DNA from 3 places in the Yaniella soli genome. Region 1 is predicted to be linked to each of the others. Evidence: predicted binding sites of a transcription regulator. Region 1 holds the regulator's gene; each other region holds the start of a gene.
The links. Region 1 encodes HspR, which represses chaperone genes until heat shock. Its sites were predicted from a motif close to AAGTTGAGTCNNNNNGACTCAACTT; they were not measured.
Positions count from the first base shown of each region.

Region 2: ACYVJT_RS01470 (ATP-dependent Clp protease ATP-binding subunit) is a predicted target of HspR. The motif match lies at 1,574-1,598, and genes of this name have one in related genera.
Region 3: ACYVJT_RS05345 (ATP-dependent Clp protease ATP-binding subunit) is a predicted target of HspR. The motif match lies at 1,858-1,882, and genes of this name have one in related genera.

Region 1 is NZ_BAAGSP010000003.1:131,320-134,598, reverse strand. Features, by position in the region: gene ACYVJT_RS02630 (nucleotide exchange factor GrpE) at 1-58, shown strand, start outside; gene ACYVJT_RS02625 (DnaJ C-terminal domain-containing protein) at 74-1,021, shown strand; gene ACYVJT_RS02620 (heat shock protein transcriptional repressor HspR) at 1,021-1,557, shown strand; gene ACYVJT_RS02615 (GntP family permease) at 1,656-3,038, shown strand; gene ACYVJT_RS02610 (glycerate kinase family protein) at 3,035-3,279, shown strand, end outside.
Region 2 is NZ_BAAGSP010000002.1:82,118-85,396, reverse strand. Features, by position in the region: gene lysS (lysine--tRNA ligase) at 1-1,260, shown strand, start outside; gene ACYVJT_RS01475 (hypothetical protein) at 1,270-1,488, shown strand; gene ACYVJT_RS01470 (ATP-dependent Clp protease ATP-binding subunit) at 1,702-3,279, shown strand, end outside.
Region 3 is NZ_BAAGSP010000007.1:42,339-45,617, reverse strand. Features, by position in the region: gene ACYVJT_RS05345 (ATP-dependent Clp protease ATP-binding subunit) at 1-1,816, opposite strand, end outside; gene ACYVJT_RS05340 (3'-5' exonuclease) at 1,989-2,720, opposite strand; gene ACYVJT_RS05335 (UvrD-helicase domain-containing protein) at 2,837-3,279, shown strand, end outside.

The DNA.
Region 1 (3,279 bases):
GTACAACGACCGGGTCTTGCGCGCTGCACAGGTGATGGTTTCTGCCGGTGACGAGTAAGAGAGAGGAGGTTCCATGGCCTCACAAGATTGGCTAGAAAAAGATTTCTACGCCACGTTAGGCGTCAGCAAGGATGCCAGTGCCGAAGAGATCAAAAAGGCATACCGAAAACTCGCTCGTACGTATCACCCCGACGCAAACCCGAACGACGAAGCTGCCGAACAACGTTTCAAAGAGATTACAGAAGCTAATACTGTCCTGTCCGACCCTGAGCAGCGACAAGAATACGATCAGTTGCGTGCCATGGGGTCCGGGGCGCGATTCACTGGTGCCGGCCCGGGTCGACAGCAAGGCGGTTTCGAAGATATCTTTTCGGGTCTCTTCGGCCAGGCCGGTGGTGGTCGACAAGGCGGGTTCGGCGATATGTTCGGAGGCTTCGGTGGGGGCCAAGGCTTCGGTGGTGGTTTCCAACAGCCGCCGACCAAAGGTGCGAACATCAAGGGGGCCGTCACCATCAGTTTTGCTGACTCGATTCGTGGCACGACCACGCACGTCAGTACAAGCTATGGTGCGGTCAACGAGGTGCGTATCCCGGCAGGTGTGAAAGACGGCCAAACCGTGCGCGCGAAAGGCAAAGGCCAACAGGGCACCGGTGGACGAGGCGACCTCATGGTTAAAGTCTCGGTCACCAAACATCCGCTGTTCGAACGCGACGGTGACAATATTCGCGTTGCGGTGCCAATATCTTTCGACGAGGCGGTACTCGGTACTACGATCGAAGTACCAACACTAGAGAGCTCCGTGAAGATCGGTGTTCCCGCCGGGTCATCGTCAGGCCGTGTTTTACGGTTGCGCGGCCGAGGTGTGAAAGCTTCGAAGCGTGCCGGTGACCTGCTCGTGGAACTTGTCATTGAGGTGCCCGAAGAGCTTACCGATGAGGCGAAAGCTGCGGTCGAGGCATATCAGGCGGCAACCGAAGACTTCGATCCACGGGCCGAACTGGCACAGAAAGCTAGGTTGTAATGGTCCACCGTCACCAACACGATCCCATCTACGTCATTTCGGTGGCGGCCCAGCTCGCCGATATGCACCCCCAAACCCTGCGGCAATATGACCGCATGGGGCTGGTGGTGCCGACGCGGCAAGCCGGAGGCCAACGCCGGTATTCAGCCGAAGACGTTCGACTACTGCGTCGGGTTCAGGGATTGTCGCGGGACGGTGTATCGCTCGAGGGCATCCGTCGTATCGTGGAATTGGAAGTCGAAGTCGACCAACTCCGCGATACGGTGGGTGAGCTCGTCGACCAGATTGCGGTGATGCGCTCTCACGTCTCATTCTCGAGAACCTTTACTGCCGGATCCACGGGCGTCACCACAAACATTCACGGACCCAGCGCATCCGACCCGTCTGACGATTTCGAAGCGCACGGGCTGCATCGCGAACAGCGACGCCGTCAACGATTCGACCGCCGACGTGTCGAAGAAGCCGTCATGTTCGCACTCGAGCAGTCAAAACCGCGCTACGCGCTGAATCAACCGAGGTTCGCCCTGCCCCGATAACGAGACACACAGGCCCCTGCTGCAGACGTACTGTTCACTGGCGGCGATCGTGCTTATGATGGACGTCGTATACGTTCTCAGCGATTCGGAGGCATGCCGTGGGCGGTCTTGGATTACTCATAACCTTTTTCATCGCCATCGTGGTGATGATTTTGATGATTTCAAAGTGGCGGGTCCACCCGTTCTTGGCAATTTTGTCCATTGCGTTGGCACTGGGACTTATCGGAGGTATTCCGCTCACCGACCAGGGCGAGGAAACACCCGGCATCGCCACCGTCATCGGAGACGGCTTTTCCGGCATCTTTACGTCCATCGGTATCGTCATCATCTTGGGCGCGCTCATCGGGCTCATTTTGGAAAAGACCGGTGGCGGCTTTCAAATGGCCGATGCGTTGGTCAACACCGTTGGCAAACGCTTCCCGGTCCTGGCCACCCAGCTGATGGGTTTCGTTGTCTCGATTGCGGTGTTCTGTGACTCAGGGTTCGTCGTGTTAAACCCTATTCGTCGTGCACTGGTGCGCCGAACGGCGACGGCGTCGGCATCGATGACCGTAGCGCTGGCGTCGGGACTGTACATTTCACACGTCTTTGTTCCACCAACCCCCGGACCGATTGCAGCAGCCACCACATTGGGGTTGGAAGACAACCTCATTTTGGTCATCGGGATGGGGCTGCTGGTGTCTATTCCGGCGCTGATCGTCGCGTATTTCATGTCGTCGTGGTTGGGTAAACGGGTCACCACCCCGGAAGACCAAGAGATGACCTCCGACGATGTGGAAGCCGAATACGAAGCCTTACGGGCCTCCTACGGTCGGTTACCGGGCAAGTTGTTGTCGTTTTTGCCGATCCTGGTGCCGATTCTAGCAATGGCGATCGGCTCGGTCGTCACGATGGCCGGCTGGCAGGGCTTTAGCGCTGAACTCTTCGAATTCTTCGGCATCCCGGTCATCGCGTTGACGCTGGGCCTGCTCATGGCACTGATCTTATTGGGTCTACAGCGTCGCATGTCCGAACTGCTCGACGTCACAGAAGATACGCTGCGTGTGACCGGCCCGATCTTGTTCATCACGGGTGCGGGGAGTGCCCTGGGCACGGTCATTGCTGCAACTCCGCTCATTGACTACATCACCGAGATTGCGCCTGGTTTCGCCTCGATCGGTCTATTCTTCCCGTTCATCGTCTCGGCGATTCTCAAAACCGCACAGGGTTCGTCGACCGTCGCCCTGGTAACCACGGCCGGTATCGTGGCACCGTTGCTGAGCACGCTGGGATTGGAAAGCGACATCGAAGTAGCCCTGGCGGTCATGGCGATCGCCGCTGGTGCCATGACGGTTTCTCACGCGAACGACTCCTATTTCTGGGTGGTGACGCGCTTCGGTAACCTCACCGTACAAGAGGGGTATCGCACCCACACAGTGACGACGGGTGTCATGGGCGTGACCTCCATCATTTGCATCTGGGTTCTGGGGCTCTTTGTATGACCGCACGTGATTTGAATATCGTCTTGGTGCCGGACTCTTTCAAGGGGTCGCTGAATTCCGTGCAAGTGGCTGAGGCTTTGAGCAAGGGACTGCGGCGTGCTGCACCCGATGCCGAAATTTGTGCGATCCCGATGGCAGATGGCGGCGAAGGTACCGTGGACGCGCTGATTGCAGCTGCCAATGGCAGTCACCATACCCTCGAGGTGACGGGCCCAGAACACAAGCCGGTGACCGCCGCGTA
Region 2 (3,279 bases), on a different contig from region 1:
GGCGAAACCGGTGACCATCCACGTCTACAGGTCATGCTGTCCCAGGCCCGCGTGGGAGCAGAAGCCCTGGACTCATATAAGCACCTGGTCGACCTCGGTGACCACATCGCCGTCACCGGTGAAGTCATTACATCCAAACGCGGCGAGCTGTCGATCATGGCAGATACCTGGACCATGGCATCCAAAGCGCTGCGTCCACTGCCCGTACTGCACGCTGACCTGGCCGATGAGACCCGCGTGCGGCAGCGCTATGCCGATCTGATCGTGCGCCAAGAAGCCGCTGCAATGGTGCATACTCGCTCGGGTGTGGTCCGTGCCGTCCGTCGTGCGCTCGAAGATCAGGGCTACATCGAAGTCGAAACGCCGATTTTGCAGCTGATTCACGGTGGGGCACAGGCTCGACCATTTGAAACACATCTCAATGCATTTGACCAGACGATGACGCTGCGTATTGCCACCGAGCTCTTCCTGAAGCGCGCCGTGGTCGGTGGCATCGACAAGATCTTTGAAATCGGACGGGTTTTCCGAAATGAGGGGGTGGATTCCACACACTCACCGGAGTTCACCATGCTGGAAGCCTACGAAGCATACTCCGATATGTATGGCATGGCCGAGCGCATTCGCGAAATCATTCTGTCGGCTGCCAACGCTGCCGGTGTCGGTCACGAGTTGATCACGCCAGAAGGCCAGACCGTGGTACTCGATAGCGAGTGGGAATGGAAAGAATTTTACCCCGCCATCTCCGAAACCGTCGGCCAGGATATTACACCCGACACCTCGGCAGAAGAACTGCGGGCCATCGCCGAGGCGAACAACGTTGAGGTTGACGAGCAGCTATCCGTTCAGCAGTTGGCGATGGAACTCTTCGACGAACTCGTGGAACCACATATCGTCCAGCCAACATTTATTTATCACTACCCGCAAGCGGCCCAGCCACTTGCTCGCCCACACCGCGACGACCCGCGCATGGTGGAAGCCTGGGACCTGATTATTAACGGTTATGAGATCGGCACCGCATTTTCCGAACTTATTGACCCCGTTATCCAGCGCGAACGCCTGACTGCTCAATCCGATGCTGCAGCTGCTGGCGATGAAGAAGCTATGCAACTGGATCACGACTTCCTTCGGGCTCTAGAATATGGTGCACCCCCAACCGGCGGACTCGGTATGGGTGTTGATCGGTTGGTCATGTTGTTGACCGGCACCGGGATTCGTGAAACCATTTTGTTCCCGCTGCTGAAACCAGAAGGCGACGAGTAAGGAGGCACTATGGAAGTGTTCTGGGATTATTTTGAAGTCCTTGCCCCATCCATTGGGCTGTTCTTTATCTTCTGGTTGGTTATGCGCTCGCTGTTTCGCGGGGATTCCGGTGAACGTGATGCCAAGCGGGATGCCGAAGAGCGTGAAGCGCAACTGTGGGCCCAGCGTCGTGCCGCAAAACAACAGGGTGTGGAAGACGAAGCCAACGCAACAGTAGAAAAGTTTTAGTCCGGGAATAACGCTGACTCAAAGCTGGTTATCTCTACTCCTAACAATTACCTTTGTGTGAAAGGACTAGAGTTGTGCAAATTTTACCTTGAGCCGATCAGACTCAGCTTTCGGTAAAAATGGTGCATTTCCTTCGCCCAGCAGTGAACAGTAGTCTCAATACGATTTATAACTCAGTACGATCAGACTCAATAGTCAGCAAGGAGTGTGCCTATGTTTGAAAGATTCACCGATCGGGCCAGACGAGTAGTAGTGCTTGCGCAGGAAGAAGCGCGCATGCTGAACCACTCGTACATCGGCACCGAGCACATCCTGCTCGGGTTGATCCACGAAGGCGATGGCGTGGCCGCCAAAGCCCTGCAATCCCTTGACGTTTCGTTAGGCGCGGTACGCGAGCAGGTGCGAGAAATTATCGGTCAGGGCCAGCAAGCGCCATCCGGTCACATCCCATTCACCCCGCGTGCCAAAAAAGTTTTAGAACTCTCACTGCGTGAAGCACTGCAACTTGGCCACAACTACATCGGCACCGAACACATCCTGCTCGGACTCATCCGTGAAGGTGAAGGCGTGGCCGCACAGGTACTCGTGCAGCTGGGCGCCGACCTCAACCGCGTCCGCCAGACAGTCATTCAGTTGTTGTCCGGTTACCAGGGCTCCGGCGAAGGTGAAGGTAAAGAAACCGCAGGAGTTTCTGCTTCAGGTGGCAGCCAAGGCCAGCAGGCCGGTTCAGTTGTGCTCGACCAGTTCGGTACGAACCTCACTGCAGCATCCCGCGAATCTCGGCTTGACCCAGTCATTGGGCGCAGCGACGAGATGGAACGCGTCATGCAGGTGCTCTCGCGTCGTACCAAGAACAACCCGGTGCTCATCGGTGAACCCGGTGTTGGTAAGACGGCCGTTGTCGAAGGTCTGGCACAGGCCATTGTGCGTGACGATGTACCAGAGACTTTGAAAGACAAGCAGCTATACACCCTCGATCTGGGTTCGCTGGTTGCCGGTTCTCGTTACCGCGGTGATTTCGAAGAGCGCCTGAAGAAGGTTCTCAAAGAAATTCGCACTCGTGGCGACATCATCCTGTTCATCGACGAGATTCATACACTCGTAGGTGCCGGTGCCGCAGAAGGCGCCATCGATGCCGCTTCGATTCTCAAGCCGATGTTGGCACGCGGCGAACTGCAGACCATCGGTGCCACGACACTGGATGAATACCGCAAACACATTGAAAAAGATGCGGCCCTGGAACGTCGTTTTCAGCCCATCCAGGTTGACGAACCATCAGTTGAAGACTCCGTTGCCATTCTGCGTGGTCTGCGCGACCGGTACGAAACGCACCACCGTGTGTCCATCACGGATGAAGCACTCCAGGCAGCTGCCACCATGGCAGATCGCTACATCTCAGATCGCTTCCTGCCGGATAAGGCAGTCGACTTGATCGATGAGGCCGGTGCACGTCTGCGTATTCAGCGGATGTCGACCCCTCCAGAGATCAAGGAATACGATGCGCGCATCGAGGAAGTACGCAAAGAGAAGGAAGCCGCCATTGACGGCCAAGACTTCGAAGGTGCGGCCTCACTACGTGACAAAGAACAGTCACTCCAAGATGAGCGCAACACCAAAGAACGCGAATGGCGTGACGAAGCCGCTCACGGTATCGCCGAAGTCGGCGAAGACATGATTGCCGAAGTGCTATCGAAGTCCACCGGTATTCCAGTCTTCCGTCTCTCCGAAAGCGAAGCCGAGCGTTTGCGCAATATGGAAGACGAACTGCATCGTCGGGTCATTGGCCAAGAC
Region 3 (3,279 bases), on a different contig from region 1:
GGACCATCGCATCGGCATCGTCAAAGAGTGAATGCGCCAGTGATTTGGCCAGTTCGGTTTTGCCGACACCGGTGGGGCCCAGGAACAGAAAGCTGCCGACCGGGCGGGATGGATCAGCCATCCCGGTGCGTGACCGACGAATCGACTTCGCTATGGCAGAGACCGGATCGTCTTGGCCAACCACCCGCTCGTGGAGTTCGTCCTCGAGACGAGCCAAACGCGATTTCTCGGCTTCGGTCATGCGCGCAGCTGGAATGCCGGTGGCGCGCGAAACCATCTCTGCGATGGCATCCTCGTCCACGACAGACGATCCCGTCGCAGGCTGGGCAGCGGCTGCAGCCAATTGTTCGCTGATCTGGTGAACCTGGTCCCGAAGTTCGGTGGCACGTTCGTAGTTCTCGGCGTTGACCGCAGCATTCTTCTCCGATTCCAGATCGGCAAGCTTTGAGCGCAATGCTTCGGTATCCACTTCGGGCCCGTCATTGAGCGGTCCACGTTTCAGCGACAATCGGGCACCGGCCTGATCGATCAAGTCGATGGCCTTATCCGGTAAAAACCGATCGGTAATGTAGCGGTTGGATAGCTCGACGGCAGCTCGAAGTGCCGCGTCGGTGTAGGTCACGTGGTGGTGGTCCGCATAGCGATCTGCCAGTCCATTCATGATTTGTACGGCATCCTCGATCGAAGGCTCGCCAACGGTGACCGGCTGGAACCGGCGTTCTAGCGCTGAGTCCTTTTCGATGGTGCGGTATTCCTTGAGGGTGGTAGCACCGACCATGTGCAGATCGCCGCGGGCGAGGCGTGGTTTGAGAATATTGCCGGCGTCCATGCCACCAGATTCTCCTGAACCGCCAGCACCGACCACGGTGTGCAGCTCATCGATAAAGACGATGGTGTTACCGTCTTCGGTAATCTCGTCCATTGCATCGGTGAGACGTTCTTCGAAGTCACCGCGGTACCGAGTGCCAGCGATCATCCCGGCAAGATCCAAGGTGATGACGCGACGGCCCTTGAGCTGGGCTGGTACTTCGTCATCAATGATGGCTTGGGCCAAGCCCTCCGCAATAGAGGTTTTGCCGACACCTGCTTCACCGATCAGTACCGGGTTGTTCTTGGTGCGACGAGCCAGCACCTCAATGGTCTGCTCGATCTCATCTCCACGCCCGATGACGGGATCCAGCCGTCCGGCTTGGGCTTCGGCGGTGAGGTCCAAGCCGAATTTTTCCAGCATAGATTCCTCACCGTCGCCTTGACCCTCGTTGTGGGTACCGGGCTGTCCGGTAGGTCCCTGCTGTTGTGCTCCGGCTTGAAGTGACTGCGGGGTCACGCCGGCCTGTGCCAACAGTGCACCGGCGGGGGAATCGTGGTTCAACACGAAAGCAAAAAATACGTGCTCTGGGTCAATGTAGGTTGATCCGAATGCGCGTGCTACTTGGTAGCCGTCAAGCAGAGCCTTTTGAGCCGAGGCGTTGAGCGATGCCGTGGCGTCGCCTTTCTCCTCTAGGGCTGCTGGTAGGCGTTCGTCCACGGCGGTGATGATGGTTTTCGGATCAGCACCGGCCTGGCGTACCCCAGCAGCTGCGGGGTCTTCGGCGAGCATGACGCGCAGGATGTGGAGCGCGTCGACATCAGCCTGGCCACGTTCTACAGCGAATTTCGCGGCTGCTTGAATGATGTCGTGGGTCCGCTTGCTGAGCAGACGGTTAATATCTACGGGACGTCCCTGACGTCCGGCTCGCTGACCCTGAAGGTAGCGAGCAAAGAATTCGTCGAAGGAGTCGCCGTTGGAACCGGCGGAACCAAAGAATGCGGGCATTATGTGTCCTCCTAGTGGTTTGTGCAGAGGGTTCTGCACAGAAGTTGAGTGTTCTTAACTCAAGTAACGCATCGTTGATCGACATTATTCCGAGAAATGTTCGATTGGTCAAGAAACTTGAGTGAACCTAGCTCAACTAACGGGGAGGGTGCCCAAATATTCCGGAGAGCCTCTAAGAGCGTTTCTCCACGGGCCACTCGCGAGATACCGTGGCTTCCGGGTTTTTCCGACGCAAGTACTGCTCGAAGCTTGCGGACTGGTCCGACTTCCAACGAATCTGGTGATCGAACAGTTCTTCGAGTGACACATCAAATTTGCCCGGGAATTTCGCCACCATGGCTTGGCATACTTGGACCGCGGCAATCGAATCGGCTTGCGATGTGTGAGCGTTGTCGAGGAGTACGCCGTAGTGTTGGCATGCCGCTTCGAGTGTGCGCTTGCCCTTACGATACGTGTCTGCGTATTTGTCTAGAACATAGGGATCCACGACCCCAACGACGGGAAACTCGTTGGCATCTCGCCGTGCTAACTCGGCTGTGAGCAGGGTGAAGTCATAGACTCCGTTGTAAGCGATAATTGGCACGCGGTGATGCATGAAATCTGACAGTGTGGCCACGATTTCATTGAGGCCCTGGGCGGCATCCATGCCGTGTTCGCGTGCGTACTCAGTGGAAATACCATGTACTGCGGCTGCCTCGGGCGGGATGTCCACTTCGGGATTGAGTAACCATTCGGCACTGGTACGCATATGCCCGTCAGGATCCATGAGGACGATGGAGGCAGTCACGATACGTGCCTCGTGCGGGTTGCGTCCGGTGGTTTCTAAATCGAACCCCACCATTGAGCCGGTATGCCAGGGGTCATTCGGTCCAGGAATTGTCAACACAGATTCTGCTTTGATCATGGTTCTAAAATACCTTGTCGTGCATTCTGTATGCGAGCACTACGTCACTTGTGGATCATGACTGAGCTTGTGGAGAGTTTGGGCGGTTATATGACAAAAGTGGTTCAATGGAGAGCATGGTTTCAACTCCGCAATTGCTTCGGCCCAAGAACCTCTTTCGTACTGCACCTCAACTTGATGTCCGTCAACAAGATGTTGTCGATCAGGCGCCGGGACACGGGCCGATGCTGGTGCTTGGGGGCCCGGGCAGCGGAAAAACCACGGCGGCGGTCGAGTACGCGGTTGCCAAAATCAAGGCGGGAGTACCCACGAGCCAGGTCCTGTTGCTCACGAACACGCGTACGGCAGCTTCGCAACTGCGCAATCAGCTCACGGCACGCCTGAATTTTGAGGCTATTGACTCTCGGTCGGAAACCCCCGTGCGTTCGTTCGCGTCCTACGCGTTTGATCTGATCACGCGTATTCGTGAAGACCACGTCGCCACGCCAAGGCTGCTGGCCGGTGCCGAGCAAGATCGGGTGATTGCCGAACTTATCGAAGGGTATATGACCGACCCCGA